Regions from separate parts of the Alteribacillus sp. JSM 102045 genome, predicted to be linked through region 2. Evidence: riboswitches for the same ligand, from Rfam matches in the RefSeq annotation. Region 2 holds a riboswitch; the other holds the start of a gene.
The links. A riboswitch is a leader RNA that binds a small molecule or an ion and turns the genes downstream of it on or off. The one in region 2 is predicted to bind S-adenosylmethionine.

Region 1 (7,870 bases), on a different contig from region 2:
CGGAAATCATTTTCATGAGCGCCTGAGTAGATTGTTGAAAAAAGGAGCTTTGGAAGATCAACGGCCGAATCTGCTGGTTGTACTTTAATTGATTTTACTTGATGACCGTCTACCTCTTTTGCGATAAATTGATAATTGTTGTATTCAATCGTAGTGCCTGTTTTTGCTTCTACTTCCTGGGTTAAAAACCAGCCACCAATCGTGTTTAGTTCACTATCAGTGCCAAGCAATTCATTGGTGTCAGAAATAAGGAACTTACCGTTTAATATAACGGTTCCATTATCTAGTTGTTCATACATAGGGTCTTCGTCTATATCAAGTTCATCGTGAATCTTCCCAAATATCTCCTTGATAATATCTTCGACGGTAACCAAAACCGCTGTGCCACCATATTCGTCCACGACAATGGCCAACTATTTAAAAAATAGAAGGAGTTAAAGTGTTATATATAGCAATTACTTTTTTGTGGGGGAGTATCGAATACAACTCGACCTAACTGTTGAGGTATTGTTGAAGGGAAAGTCAGAAAATATGGAAACGAATGTGAACTATGCAATAAGTTTTTGCAAAAGAGGGGGGTTAAACCATCGCAAACACTGCATTGATTTCAACTATTTTCATGGGCGTATTATTGAACAAGGCAGACACCATGAATTAATGAAGAAAGGCGGAGAGTATTACCGGCTTGTACGTGTTCAAATTTAATGTGCTGGATGCAGGATAAAATCTTTCTTTACGGGGATTCTCAAAAGGTTAGTTTGGGGTATGATGGTCGTCCTAGCAACTGGAATATGCGAGAATCCAGCGGGGAAAGCGGCAGTGTGAAGACACCGCAGTGAGCGTTTTTTTGCTCACGAGGAGGCTGAACCGTCGCCCGCGGCAAAGAAGACACTACGAGAACGAGCAAAGAGAGTTGGAGTAGATGTCGCACTTGTGCCCTGAGGGTGAAAGCGAGCATATTCCAGTTTCGTTTGCCGAGAACGGACTTATGGGACAGCTCCTTGGGGATTTAATGATGAATTTCTCTTTCAGCCATTTTCCAGTTGACAAGCGTTGTAACACATGCTATTATTCGTTTTGTCTTCATAAAATTGTATAGTAGGACTCTTATCATGAGCGGTGGAGGGACTGGCCCTTTGAAGCCCGGCAACCAGCCATTAATGTTTTAATAATGGAAAGAGGTGCCAAATCCTGCAAAGTATAAGTTGCTTTGAGAGATGAGAGAAAGGAAATGATCATTATACCTTTCTGTTATCCGGCAGAAAGGTTTTTTATTTTCTGCGTCCAAAAGTATAAATAGAGATAGTTAGATTCTAAGGCAGGATGTTTCTTTATTGTCATACACAGGTTTTTCCAAAAGTAAAGCAGTTGACGAGGGATTCAATGACCTGTATGGTTCAAGGGAATAGGCAATGGTTATCCACGCTTACCAGCCGGATTTTTCTAGGGTATTTTATTGAGTTTTCTGATAAGTTTTATCAGGATTTAAATGAACGAGGGATGAAAATGATAACATTAAATCGTTTATCGAAAATATTTCAATCAAAAAGCGGTAATATAACAGCAGTCGATAATGTGAATCTTTCGATTAATAAAGGAGAAATATTTGGTATTATTGGATACAGCGGCGCTGGTAAAAGTACATTGATCCGTATGCTGAACATGCTTGAGCGTCCCAGCCAGGGTGAAGTTACTGTAGCCGACTGGAATATGTCAAAGCTTTCTGGGCGTTCTTTGAGAAACGCCAGACAGGAAATCAGCATGATATTCCAGCACTTTAATTTACTGTGGTCCAGGACAGTTAAAGAAAATATAGCTTTTCCTTTAGAAATAGCCGGGGTTTCTAAGAATAAAAGAATCGAACGAGTCGAAGAGCTTATTGATTTAGTTGGCTTAAAAGGAAGAGGAGAGGCGTATCCTTCTCAACTGAGCGGCGGTCAAAAACAGCGGGTTGGTATAGCAAGAGCGCTGGCGAATAACCCAAAAGTATTATTATGCGATGAAGCTACTTCCGCTCTTGATCCAAAAACAACTGATTCTATCCTTGATCTTTTAACAGATATAAATAAAAAGCTTGGTTTGACTATTGTACTTATAACACATGAAATGCATGTCATTCGTAAGATTTGTCATCGTGTAGCAGTAATGGATGGCGGAAAGGTAGTGGAACAGGGCCAGGTTCTTGATGTCTTTAGAAACCCTCAGCAAGAGATGACAAAAGAATTTGTAAAACAAGTGACCGAACCTGAAGAAACAATGGAAGCTATAGAAGAATTACTGGATGAAAGAGACACTGGTCCGGTCGTTAAATTGATGTTCCTAGGTGAAGATGCCGAACAGCCAGTAATGACAGAGCTGATTCAAACTTGCGGTGTCAGTGTGAATATACTGCAGGGCAAAGTTTCTAAAACAAGAGAAGGAAGCTATGGAACCTTATTTGTTCAGCTGCAAGGCGAAAAGAATAACCTAGAAAAAGCACTGCTGTTTCTAAAGGAACATCGTATAGAAGCGGAGGTGCTTAACTGATGATAGAGAACCTTCAAGAAAATCTCATTCCAAATGTAAATTGGGAAAATATGTGGGAGGCTACATTGGAAACAGCTTATATGAGTGCTTTGGCTGTAGCTGCTACTTTTATTTTAGGTATTTTTTTAGGCTTAATTCTTTACCTTACAGATAAAGGGAATCTATGGCAGAACAAAGTGGTTCATGCTGGAGCTGCTGCGTTTGTAAATATATTTCGTTCTATTCCATTTATTATACTGATTATATTGCTGGTCCCTTTTACGACTTTTATTGTTGGTACGATGCTGGGGCCAAGCGCTGCGCTGCCGGCGTTAGTTATAGGAGCAGCCCCATTTTATGCTCGTATGGTTGAGATCGGTTTGCGCGAAGTAGACAAAGGAGTAATTGAAGCAGCTCAATCCATGGGAGCCAATCAATGGCACATTATTTTTAAAGTGTTGCTCCCTGAATCAATGCCTGCCCTCATTTCCGGAATAACCGTAACTTCGATTGCATTAGTAAGCTACACCGCTATGGCTGGAGTGATTGGAGCAGGGGGGCTTGGTGATTTAGCTTTCAGAGAAGGTTACCAGCGGAGTAACCCTGATGTAACTTTTGTTGCGACCATCGCTATCCTTATTATCGTCTTTATATTACAGTGGATCGGCGACTGGATTACCCATAGATTAGACAAACGTTAACTTAAAGGAGGAAATGAAAGATGAAACAATGGCTGCAACTATTAGCTGCCCTAACCCTTATTCTTTTACTTGCCGCCTGTGGCGGAGGGGAAGCACCAGGTGAGTCTGATAATAATGGTGAAGATGCTGGAGAGGAAGAAAATACGGAATTAACTGTTGGTGCTTCAAATGTACCTCATGCTGAAATTTTGGAATTTGCTTCGGAAAAGCTTGCTGAAGAAGGCATCGATCTTAATATTGAAACCTTTAATGATTATATTGTCCCGAACCAAGCTCTTGCTGAGGGAGAAATAGACGCTAACTACTTTCAGCATATCCCTTATTTTGAGTCTCAAATCGAAGAAAACGATTATGACTTTGAAAATGCAGGCGGGGTTCATATAGAACCGATTGGTGTTTATTCCCAGGAATATGACAGCCTTGATGATCTTCCAGAAGGCGCTGAAATCATCATGAGCAGTTCTGTAGCGGATCATGGACGAATTCTTATGATGCTTGAAGAAGAAGGGCTTATAACTCTAAAAGAAGGTTCAGGTATTAACGCTACCATTGAAGATATTGAAGAAAACCCAAAAGACCTTAATTTCCGAGATGATGTAGAAGCGGCTACACTTCCTCAGGCCTACCAAAATGGTGAAGGAGATGCTGTGTTAATTAACTCCAACTATGCCCTGGATGCTGGGTTAAGTCCTAGAGAAGACGCTATTGCGATGGAAGACGAAGAGAACAATCCATACGTTAACATTATAGCTGTTCGCAGTGGAGATGAAGAAAAAGAAGAAATTCAGATATTACTGGAAGTTCTTCATTCGGATGAAGTAGCACAATTTATTGAAGAAGAATACGACGGAGCTGTCGTTCCTGCAACAGGAGAAGGTGCTGAAATACCAGAAGAGGAACCAGCGGAAGAACAAGAAGAAAATGACGAAGAGTAATAAATGAAGGGGCTGTCCCATAAGGGTTTTTATACCTTAGGACAGCTCTTTATTTGTATTTTAAACAAAGAAACCGTCTCCTTTCTTTTAGTTTGTTTGGTCACTTACCATTTTATCAAAAGGAGTGGTTTCTTTTTATTTTTTCTGTTTTTTTACCTGCTAAGAAATGAAATGGCAAGTAACAGTTGAAATACACGCAGACTTCAGCGGGAAAAGCAACAGCTAAGATCCCGCAGTGAGCATTCTCTGCTCACGAGGAAGCTGAAGCGTTGCCCGCGGAAAGCGAAGTGTATTCCAATTGAAGTTGCTGAATAAAGAGGAGCATCCTATAAACACTTTTGTACGCAGCCATGATTCCCCTCGATTTATGAATGTTAGTTAAAATATGCCGCATACTAAAAGGTAATAAAGGAGGGAAATGCAATGGATCAAGAACAACAAGACAATCAGCAATCATCAATGATTCAGCAGGCGCTGCAAGAATATAAAGAAGGACTGGGACATTTCACTGAAAAAATTCCGCATATTGCCCGAAAGTACAATGCATTTACCGAGGCATGCTTTGCTAAAGGAGCTCTTTCTCAGAAAGAAAAACAAATGATAGCCCTAGGTGTTAGTGTTTTTTCTCAGGATGAGTATTGTATTATTTATCATACAAAGGGCTGCTTAGATCAGGGATGCTCTGAGAAAGAAATCCTTGAAACGATTGGTGTAACAGCAGCTTTTGGCGGCGGCGCCGCAATGAGTCAGGCAGTAACTTTAGTCCAAGAAGCTATCCAGGAGCTGCAAGGCTCAAATAAAACACATTAACTTCCATTACCTATGTTAAAAAATCTCCAATTAAGGAGAAATGGAGAGAATATTTGCGTAATTTTATCAATGAAAGAATGTGTTGTGGACCATCCTTTCTCAGAGTTAATTGTCAGAAAATATAACAATCATAGCGTTTTGTTTTCAGAAAATTTACTTGCTATAGTTGTATATGTGTTAAAAACACAGAAAGGATGGATTTATTATCCACACACTGATGAACAATCACACGAATGAAATGGAAAAAGCCATGTACCAATCTTACGGCTTCGGGTATGCGGAATACAACCGCAGTCTTGAGAAACGATTAGAAGTAGAAGTTTCAAGAGAATTAGAACACAAAATCAGCTGTCAGATCGCTGCAGAGTTTCAAAACAGATCTTAAAATAATAAGAAAAAGAAAACCTTATAAACTCAAACAGGTTTTCTTTTTCTTTTAAGATGAAATTTAATCTGCTATAATACGAAAAGTGATATTAAAAATAGGGGGGCTGACCTGAAGACGGATGCTTTAGGCAGTTCCCTCTTTTATTATTCTCCCTTTTTCACTATTATTATAGAGAAAATAGGAAAAAATAATGGAAGGGCGTTGATCGAAGAAACGTACTTTTCTTGAAGTCTAATTGGATTTGTTTTAAAATTATAATGAGAATAAATTGAGAATCAGAGGGATCTTTATAGAATCCTTTAATATTAGATGATGGAGGTATTATCACATGGCAGCTTCAACCCTTAAGATCGAGAATCTTCACGTAGAAATTGAAGGTTCTGAAATTATTAAAGACTTTAATTTAGAGATTAATACAGGAGAAATCCATGCAATTATGGGACCGAACGGTACGGGTAAATCAACATTGGCCTCTGCCATTATGGGACATCCAAAATATGAAATCACAAATGGGTCTGTCCACCTCGACGGAGAAGATGTTCTTGAAATGGAAGTGGATGAGCGTGCTAAAGCAGGCATGTTCCTTGCCATGCAGTATCCAAGTGAGATCAGCGGTGTAACAAATGCTGACTTCATGCGTTCTGCTATTAATGCACGACGTGAAGAAGGCGATGAAATCTCTTTGATGAAATTCATTAGAAAAATGGACGATAAAATGGATTCATTGGTAATGGACCAATCCTTTTCTCAACGTTATCTAAATGAAGGATTTTCCGGCGGGGAGAAGAAGCGGAACGAAATCCTGCAGCTTCTAATGCTGGAGCCGAAATTCGCTATTCTCGATGAAATTGACTCTGGTCTAGACATTGATGCTCTAAAAGTAGTTTCCAAAGGTGTAAATGACATGAGAAGCCCTGATTTTGGCTGTTTAATCATTACCCACTATCAGCGCCTGCTTAACTATATTACTCCAGATAAAGTACACGTTATGATGCAGGGACGCATTGTTAAATCTGGTGGAGCAGAGCTCGCACAGCGTTTGGAAGCAGAAGGCTACGACTGGATCAAAGAAGAACTTGGAATCGAAAACGAAAAAGTCGGCGAGCAGCAACAAGAAGCGTAATAGCAGGGAGGTTTTATGATGTCAGTGGATACAAAATGGACATACGATGAAGAATATGTTAAAGAGTACTCCCAAAATCGCGGAGAACCCGAGTGGCTCACTGAGGAGCGTCTTGCTGCTGCCCGTCTGGCGGAAAAGCTCGAGCTTCCAAAGCCCGAAAAAACGAATATTAAAACATGGAATTTTACTGAATTTAAACATGAATCAGGTGAAGCAGAAAATATAAGCAATGTAGATAGTCTTCACGAGGATGTTCAAAAATTAATTGACCAAAGTACAGAAGAGCAAAACCTGATTGTTTTTCGTGATGGTAAACCAGTCTACCGGGCGATCAGCAAACGTTTAGAAGAGCAAGGCGTATTGTTTCTTGATTTAGAAACAGCGGCAAAAGAGCACAGTGATCTGCTGCGCCAATATTTCATGGGAAAAGCAGTTAATGTAGATGAACACAAACTAACTGCTTTGCATGTGGCATTAATCAATGGCGGTACGTTTGTATATGTGCCGAAAAATGTGCAGGTTGAAGCACCTTTGCAAGTTGTTTATTGGCAGGAAGATCCTGAAGTAGCTCTTTTCAACCATGTTATTGTAGCTGCTGAAGACAATAGTGAAGTAACTTATCTCGAGAATTATGTGTCTTTTGATGAAGAGAAATCTTCCGTGGCTAATATTATTTCAGAAGTATATGCCGGAGCTGGTGCTAAAATTTCTTATGGTGGAGTGGATCACTTTGAAAAGGGTGTTACTACCTATGTGAACCGCCGCGGCTATGTGGAAAAGGACGGCCGTATTGATTGGGCACTTGGCCAGATGAACGAAGGAAACACAGTCTCTGACAATACAACTGTACTTGCTGGAGAAGGTTCATACGCTGATTCAAAATCTGTTTCAATTGGCCGCGGAGACCAAAGCCAAAACTTCTGGACCCATATTATCCATCACGGCAAGCATTCAGATGGCCAAATTCTAACTCATGGTGTAATGAAAGATAAAGCTTCTTCCATTTTCAACGGGGTTACAAAGATTGAACATGGAGCAACAAAAGCGAACGGTGAACAAACAGAACGTGTTCTTATGCTTAGCGAAAGAGCACGCGGGGATGCCAATCCAATTCTTTTGATTGACGAAGATGATGTAACAGCCGGTCACGCTGCTTCTGTTGGCCGCATAGACCCTATGCAAATGTTCTATTTGATGAGCCGCGGTCTTTCAAAAACAGAAGCAGAACGTTTAATTATCCATGGCTTCTTAGCACCGGTTGTAAACCAACTTCCAATTCAGGCCGTTAAAGACCGCCTGACTGAAGTTATTGAAAGGAAAGTTTATTAATGGATGTTAAGGAAATACGCAAACAGTTTCCTATATTGCATCAAGAAGTAAATGGACATCCCCTTGTCTATTTAGATAG
Region 2 (7,870 bases):
GCCCATCCCTATTTTCAAAAAAAAGTAACGGTTATCGGGGGAAAAAACTCAGCAGTAGATGCGGCACTCGCTTTGGAGCAAGCAGGTGCAGAGGTGACTGTATTATATCGGGGGAAAGAACTTACGGAAGCCGTTAAGCCATGGATTCTCCCGGATTTCTATTCTCTTGTCAGACGAAATAAAATTACTATGGTTTATGAAGCTGATATAAAAAGAATAACCCCCGATTATGTTTTCTACGATAAAAAAGGAAAAGAATACACCCTTGAGACCGAATTTGTATTTGCAATGACAGGTTATCATCCCGATCATTCATTTCTTCATCAAATGGGAGTCAGGACTGATTCCGAAACAGGACGTCCGGTTTTTAATGAAAACACGATGGAATCCAATATAAAAGGGCTTTATATTGCAGGAGTATTAGCCGCTGGAAACAATGCAAATGAAATATTCATTGAGAACGGCCGGTTTCATGGCAAACTTATTGCAGAATCAATTGTTAAAGACAATAAATAATGGAAATATAAATTGAAGATGCTGATTAATTAAAAGAGGTGAGTGTATGAAAAAAGTTGTCTTAATTGCAACAGGCGGCACTATTGCAAGTAAAACAAAAGAAGATTCAGGATTATTAGCTGCTGGAGAGCTGACGGGAGAAGAACTGACTTCTATGTTTGATCTGCCTACTCACGTAAACCTGGTAATCGACTCATTTACTCAAAAACCGAGTATCCATTTAACTTTTCAAGATTGGGTTCAATTAAACCAAAGAATCCAAGAATATCTCAATGATAGTACAGTGGACGGAATTGTTGTTACTCATGGAACTGATACTTTAGAAGAAACTGCATATTTTCTTGATTTAACAGTGAATAGCACTAAACCAATTATCATTACAGGATCTCAGAGAGCACCAGAGGCTTTAGGCAGTGATGCTTATATAAATATTCGCTATGCTATTTTGACAGCCTGTGAAAAAAATTTAAGTGACTTTGGCACGGTAGTGGTTTTTAATGAAAGAATTTTCTCGGCAAGGTATGTGAAAAAAGAACATGCTTCGAATATACAAGGGTTTAATTCATTTGGTTTCGGATATTTAGGTATTATTGATAACGATGAAGTTATTCTATACCAAAAACCTATCAAAAGAGAATATTTAGAATTAGGAGACCAAATACCGAGAGTAGACATTATAAAAACTTATTTAAACGCGGATGGCGTTCATATTGATGCCTCGGTTAACAGCGGAGCAGCAGGAATAGTATTAGAAGGAGTTGGAAGAGGACAGGTTACTCCTGAGATGGTGAGCAGTATAAAAAATGCAATGGATAAAAATGTTAGAGTTGTCCTAACGACTAGTGCTGAAGAAGGACATGTGTACACAACATATGATTATCATGGGAGTGCCTATGAATTATCCACAATAGGGGTGGAACTAGGGGAAGATCTAGATTCTAAAAAAGCAAGAATAAAATTAGCAGTTGCTTTGTCAACAAATAAAACGTAGGCGAAATTTTACCTTGAGCCCTTATTTTCATCATTAATATAGCGTGTTACGATAAGAAAATAAGAGGGGACGGGATAAAAGTGATTGCGCTCATCATCGCAGCCCTGGCACCTGCCATCTCACTGTTAAGTTATTTTTATTTAAGAAATGAATATGAATCCAATACTGTATTACAAGTAGCTAGAACTTTTGTTATTGGCGCATTGCTTGTGTTCCCTATTATGGTTTTGCAATATGCTTTAGAAGCAGAAGGTATTTTTCAATCTGACTGGTTATATTCCTTTGTTGGAGCCGCAGGTTTAGAAGAATTTTTTAAATGGTTTTTATTATATTTTACTATCTATAAATTTGTTGCTTTTCAAACACGCTATGATGGTATCGTTTACGGTGCAGCTCTTTCTCTAGGTTTTGCTTCTGCAGAGAATGTAATGTATTTAATGGCTGCTGGCATTGATTACGCGATAGGCCGAGCGTTCCTTCCTGTTTCGAGCCATGCTTTATTTGGAGTGGTAATGGGGTATTATATAGGATGTGCCCAAATTGCTGTACAAGAAAGAAAAACATTGTGGACTATGATGGCTCTGGCTGTCCCGCTTATTTTACATGGAATTTATGATCTGATATTATTGACCATCCATGAAAATGTACTAGTTATCATCGTTCCGTTTATGTTTTTCTTATGGTGGTTCGCCTTATCAAGAACAAAAAAAGCGAATGAAAAAATGGCATAAGAAAGGATGGGAGTTATGGCTGTTCAAACTCGTTATCGTGTGATTGTCCGCTGTCCAAAATGCGGTGAAAAATATATTCTTCGCGGAAGAAATAACGAAAAAGGAGAGCTTGAAACAGGATTTAAACGCTGTGTATGCGGTAATGAAACGAATCTTCACATCGATGCCACCCCGGAATAATTTGTTATTGCAATTATGCGGTTTATCGTGTACGGTTTTACTAACAACAAAATCAATTTGATATTCTTATCAAGAGAGATGGAGGGACTGGCCCTGCGAAATCTCAGCAACCAGCCACGATGTGGTCAGGTGCTAAATCCGGCAGACGATATATAAATAAATCGTCTGATAGATAAGATGAAGCGTACATGTCTTTATAAAGCAGGCCTTCTTCTTATCAAGAAGAAGGCTTTCTTAATAGGGCATAAAGAATTCAAAAGCAAAATTACATAAAAATGAGGTGCAGACGAATGAGCAGGAATCATCATATAGAAACAAACCTGGTGCAAATAGGTAATAAACAAGATGAAAAAACAGGAGCGGTCAGTGCTCCCGTATATTTTTCAACTGCTTACCGTCATTCTGGAATTGGACAGTCGACCGGGTATGACTACTCCCGAACAGGAAATCCCACAAGAGAAATACTCGAAAATGCGATTGCTACACTTGAAAACGGAAAAAAGGGATTTGCATTAAGTTCTGGTATGGCAGCTATACAAACGTTATTTGCTATTTTTGATAAAGGAGATGAAATACTGGCCTCCCAAGATTTGTATGGAGGAACATACAGGCTTTTTGAAGAAGGATGGAAAAACTGGGGAGTAAGTGTTCAATACGGCGACCCGCGTAAATTGGAAGGTTTTAAAGAACTGGTAAATGAAAAAACACGAGCTCTGTTTATAGAAACACCTACTAATCCATTAATGCAAGAGGCAGACATTGAAGCCCTTGCTGCATTAGCTAAAGAACAAGATTTACTCCTTATCGTGGATAACACGTTTTATACTCCCGTACTGCAGCAGCCTCTGAACATGGGAGCAGATATTGTGATTCACAGTGCTTCTAAGTATTTAGGAGGCCACAATGATGTAATTGCTGGACTGATTGTTGCTAATGATGAAAAAATTTGTGAACGCATTGGAGCTTTTCACAACGGGATGGGCACTATTTTATCCCCAATGGATTCTTGGCTGCTTATGAGAGGGATGAAGACCTTATCCGTTCGCATGGAAAAACATACAAAAAATGCTCAGGAAGTTACAGCATTTCTAAATAACCACGAAAAAATAACAGATGTAATGTATCCAGGTAAAGGCGGTATGTTGTCATTTCGCTTACAAAGTGAAGAATGGGTGAATACTCTTCTTCAGGAACTGCAATTAATAACATTTGCTGAGAGTCTTGGGGGAGTGGAAAGTTTTATGACATATCCTGCAACACAGACACATGCGGATGTGCCGGAAGAAGTAAGGCTGGCTATCGGCGTATGCAATCGACTGCTCCGCTTCTCGGTTGGTATAGAAAACTCAGAAGATTTAATAGCAGATTTAAATCAAGCTTTAACTAAATTATAAGGAGCTGTTTTAAAAGACAGAAAGGATGACATAGTAGTGAATTTTCTTGAAAGATTACAGCAGGACATGCTTGTCGGTGACGGGGCTATGGGGACTTATTTATACGATAAAGGATTTACGGGCTCGTTTGAAATGTTAAACCTGAGTGAACCAGATACGATAAAAGCAGTTCATAAAGAATATGTGAGAGCAGGCGCTAATATTATACAATCTAATACATATGCGGCAAATAAGATAAAATTGCAGAAATATCAACTGGAAAAAGAAACAGCAGAAATTAACAGGGCAGGCGTCCGGCTTGCAAAAGAAAGTGCTGGTTGGGATACCTTTGTCTTTGGAACGATTGGAGGTATTAAAGGGGTTCAACAGCTTGACGTCAGCAGTGAAGAAATTGAGGAGGCCTTTAAAGAACAGGCAGAGGCTTTACTTTCAGAAAACCCAGACGGTTTAATGCTCGAAACGTTTTATGACTTATCAGAAATAATCAACACCTTAAAATTAATAAGAAAGATGACGGATCTGCCTGTTGTTGCCCAGGTTGCATTAGGAGAAGTCGGTGTGATGCATGGAGGTACACCGGTCAGTGAAGTTTTTCAAAAGCTTAAAGCTGCTGGTGCGGACGTTGTAGGGTTAAATTGCAGAATGGGCCCTTATCACATTTTACGCTCCCTTGAGACAGTCCCTTTAATGAAAGATGTATATCTTTCAGCCTATCCAAATGCTAGTTTACCTGATTTAGATGACGGCAGGTTTGTTTATCAGTCGAATCCCGATTATTTTTATGAAAGAGCTCAAGATCTTAAACAGCAGGGAGTAAGTTTGATCGGCGGGTGCTGTGGAACTACGCCTGAACATATTGCAGAAGTAGCTCGAGCTGTAAAGGGGACAGTACCTGTAAAAGAAAAAGCAATAGTTGAAATAACGGAGCATGATCAGCCAGTGTCATCTGAAGTACCTTCAAATATTGTCCGGCTAAACGAAAAGTATCAAAAGCCATCTGTTATTGTAGAGTTAGATACTCCTAAAAAATTAGCAACGGAAAAATTTATAAAGGGAGCAGAAAAATTATATCAAGCTGGTGCAGATGCTGTGACGATGGCTGATAATTCCCTTGCTTCTCCTCGTATCGATAACTTAGCGATGGGAGCTATGGTAAAAAATAAAACAAGTGCCAGACCTCTTCTGCACGTTGCCTGCCGAGACAGAAACCTGATCGGTCTTCAATCTCATTTGCTTGGTATACATGCCCTTGGCATTCATGATGTATTAGCGGTCACCGGGGACCCGACAAAAGTGGGAGACTTTCCTGGGGCAACTTCTGTATATGATGTTAACTCATTCGATTTAATTTCATTAATGAAAGAAATGAATGAAGGGCGTTCTTTTTCAGGTAAATCATTAGGCGAAAAAACTTCTTTTACAGTAGCAGCTGCTTTTAACCCAAATGTCAGAAATCTAGAGCGTGCTGTCAAACGGCTGGAAAAGAAAATCGATGCTGGTGCAGATTATTTTATGAGTCAACCGGTTTATGGAATAGAGCAATTTAAAGAGATTTATGAAGCAACAAAGCATTTGCCGGTTCCAATATATATAGGTATTATGCCGCTTGTTAGCAGCAGAAATGCGGAATTTCTTCATAACGAAGTCCCTGGAATTAAATTAACAGATGAGACAAGACAGAAAATGGCAGCTTGCGGAGAAGATAGAGAAAAAGCTCAGCAGGAAGGAATAGCCATTGCAAAAACTCTTATAGACAAGGCATTAAATTATTTCCATGGAGTCTATTTAATTACGCCGTTTTTGCGGTACGATATAACTGCAGAATTAACAGCTTATATACGTGAATCTGCATTGCAGCGTTAAGAGAGCAGCATATGAAGGAGTGGGACGATGACGACAACGGTTCAATTTAAAGATAGATTAAAACAATCGATATTATTATTAGACGGTGCAATGGGTACGATGCTTCAAAACGCCGATCTGAAACCGGAGGACTTTGGAGGCGAGCATTACGATGGTTGTAATGAATATCTTAATGTAACCTCCCCTCATGTAATTGATCAAATACATCGAGAGTATTTAGAAGCCGGTGCTGATATTATAGAGACAAATACATTTGGAGCTACAAGCATTGTGCTCGCTGATTATGATTTGGAAGATAGAGCCGAAGAACTTAACATTGCTGCTGCCAAACTTGCAAGAGAAGCAGCTGATGACTATTCAACCCCTGAATTTCCAAGATATGTAGCCGGTGCGATGGGTCCAACTACGAAATCTCTCTCAGTTACGGGAGGAACGACATTCGAAGAATTAGCAGAAGCTTACGAAGAACAGGCTAAAGGATTAATAAATGGTGGAATTGATGTATTTTTGTTAGAAACAAGTCAAGATATGAGAAATGTGAAAGCCGCTTATATTGGTATAAAACGAGCGGAAGCAAGGACGAATACAGAATTACCGCTTATTGTATCAGGCACTATAGAACCGATGGGGACCACTCTTGCAGGACAGAATATTGAATCCTTTTATATTTCTTTAGAACATATGAAACCTACGGTTGTAGGTTTAAATTGTGCCACAGGCCCGGAATTTATGAGGGACCATCTGCGTTCCCTTTCGGATTTGGCTACTACTTATGTTCATTGTTATCCAAACGCAGGACTGCCTGACGAAGAGGGCCATTATCATGAATCGCCGGAGTCCCTTGCCTCTAAACTTAAAACATTTGGCGAAAAAGGGTGGCTTAATATTGTAGGAGGCTGCTGCGGAACCACACCTGAACATATTAAAGTAATGAGAGAAACATTGAAAGATTATGCCCCCAGGCTGCCTGTAGAATCTCATCCGCACAGCGTATCTGGTATTGAGCCGCTAATCTATGAAGAAGATATGAGGCCGCTATTTGTTGGAGAACGGACCAATGTTATTGGGTCAAGAAAATTCAAAAGACTTATTAATGAAGATAAGTTTGAAGAAGCATCTGAAATTGCTAGAGCACAGGTGAAAAGAGGGGCTCATGTTATTGATGTATGTCTCGCTGATCCCGACCGCGAAGAATTAGAAGACATGGAAAAATTCCTAAGTTATGTAATAAATAAAGTAAAAGTTCCATTAATGATTGATTCTACGGATGCAGAAGTAATTGAAAAAGCATTAACTTATTCTCAAGGAAAATCAATTATTAATTCGATTAACTTAGAAGACGGAGAAGAACGATTTAATGATATTATTCCAATTGTTAAACGTTTTGGAGCAACTGTGGTAGTTGGTACTATCGATGAAGAAGGAATGGCTGTTACTGCGGAAAGAAAGCTCGAAATTGCTAAGCGCTCACATGATCTGCTTGTTCATAAGCATGGGTTAAATCCAAAAGACATTATTTTTGATCCGCTTGTTTTTCCGGTAGGAACTGGGGATGAACAATATATTGGTTCGGCTGAAGCAACCGTAGAAGGAATTCGTCTAATTAAAGAAGAACTTCCCGACTGTTTAACAATTTTAGGTATCAGTAACGTATCATTTGGGCTTCCACCTGTTGGAAGAGAGGTTTTAAATGCAGCGTTTATGTATTACTGTACTAATGCCGGTTTGGATTATGCTATTGTTAATACCGAAAAATTAGAACGGTTTGCAAGTATTCCTGATAATGAAAAGGAAATGGCAAGAAAATTGTTGTTTGAAACCTCTGATGAAACCTTGGCAGAATTTACAGCTCATTACCGAGGAAAAAAAGCAGAGAAAAAGAAAGTGGAAAAAAATCTTTCTTTAGAAGAGAGATTGGCTGAATATATAATCGAAGGAACAAAAGAAGGCTTGTTTGAAGATTTGAACGAAGCACTTAAAAAATTTGAAGATGCACTTGATATTATTAATGGACCGTTAATGAACGGAATGGACAAAGTTGGTAAATTATTTAATAACAATGAGCTTATCGTAGCGGAAGTGCTTCAGAGTGCAGAAGCCATGAAGGCAGCTGTTGCTCACCTTGAACCATACATGGAAAAGAAAGAAGATGATGATTCGGGGAAAGGAAAGATACTGCTTGCTACGGTTAAAGG

Region 1: it holds a riboswitch for S-adenosylmethionine, as region 2 does, so the genes downstream of both, ACE1TI_RS04875 (methionine ABC transporter ATP-binding protein) here and ACE1TI_RS06290 (methionine biosynthesis PLP-dependent protein) in region 2, are expected to answer to the same signal.

Annotation. Positions count from the first base shown of each region.
Region 1 is NZ_JBHFQG010000004.1:199,209-207,078, reverse strand. It holds gene ACE1TI_RS04885 (HlyC/CorC family transporter associated domain-containing protein) at 1-299, opposite strand, end outside; gene ACE1TI_RS04880 (hypothetical protein) at 532-705, shown strand; SAM riboswitch class I at 1,105-1,224, shown strand; gene ACE1TI_RS04875 (methionine ABC transporter ATP-binding protein) at 1,507-2,526, shown strand; gene ACE1TI_RS04870 (methionine ABC transporter permease) at 2,526-3,206, shown strand; gene ACE1TI_RS04865 (MetQ/NlpA family ABC transporter substrate-binding protein) at 3,227-4,141, shown strand; gene ACE1TI_RS04860 (carboxymuconolactone decarboxylase family protein) at 4,565-4,951, shown strand; gene ACE1TI_RS04855 (YuzK family famiily protein) at 5,202-5,336, shown strand; gene sufC (Fe-S cluster assembly ATPase SufC) at 5,668-6,462, shown strand; gene sufD (Fe-S cluster assembly protein SufD) at 6,481-7,791, shown strand; gene ACE1TI_RS04840 (cysteine desulfurase) at 7,791-7,870, shown strand, end outside.
Region 2 is NZ_JBHFQG010000006.1:95,078-102,947, reverse strand. It holds gene ACE1TI_RS06310 (YpdA family putative bacillithiol disulfide reductase) at 1-516, shown strand, start outside; gene ACE1TI_RS06305 (asparaginase) at 563-1,507, shown strand; gene prsW (glutamic-type intramembrane protease PrsW) at 1,588-2,238, shown strand; gene ACE1TI_RS06295 (hypothetical protein) at 2,254-2,418, shown strand; SAM riboswitch class I at 2,482-2,597, shown strand; gene ACE1TI_RS06290 (methionine biosynthesis PLP-dependent protein) at 2,709-3,812, shown strand; gene ACE1TI_RS06285 (bifunctional homocysteine S-methyltransferase/methylenetetrahydrofolate reductase) at 3,849-5,675, shown strand; gene metH (methionine synthase) at 5,703-7,870, shown strand, end outside.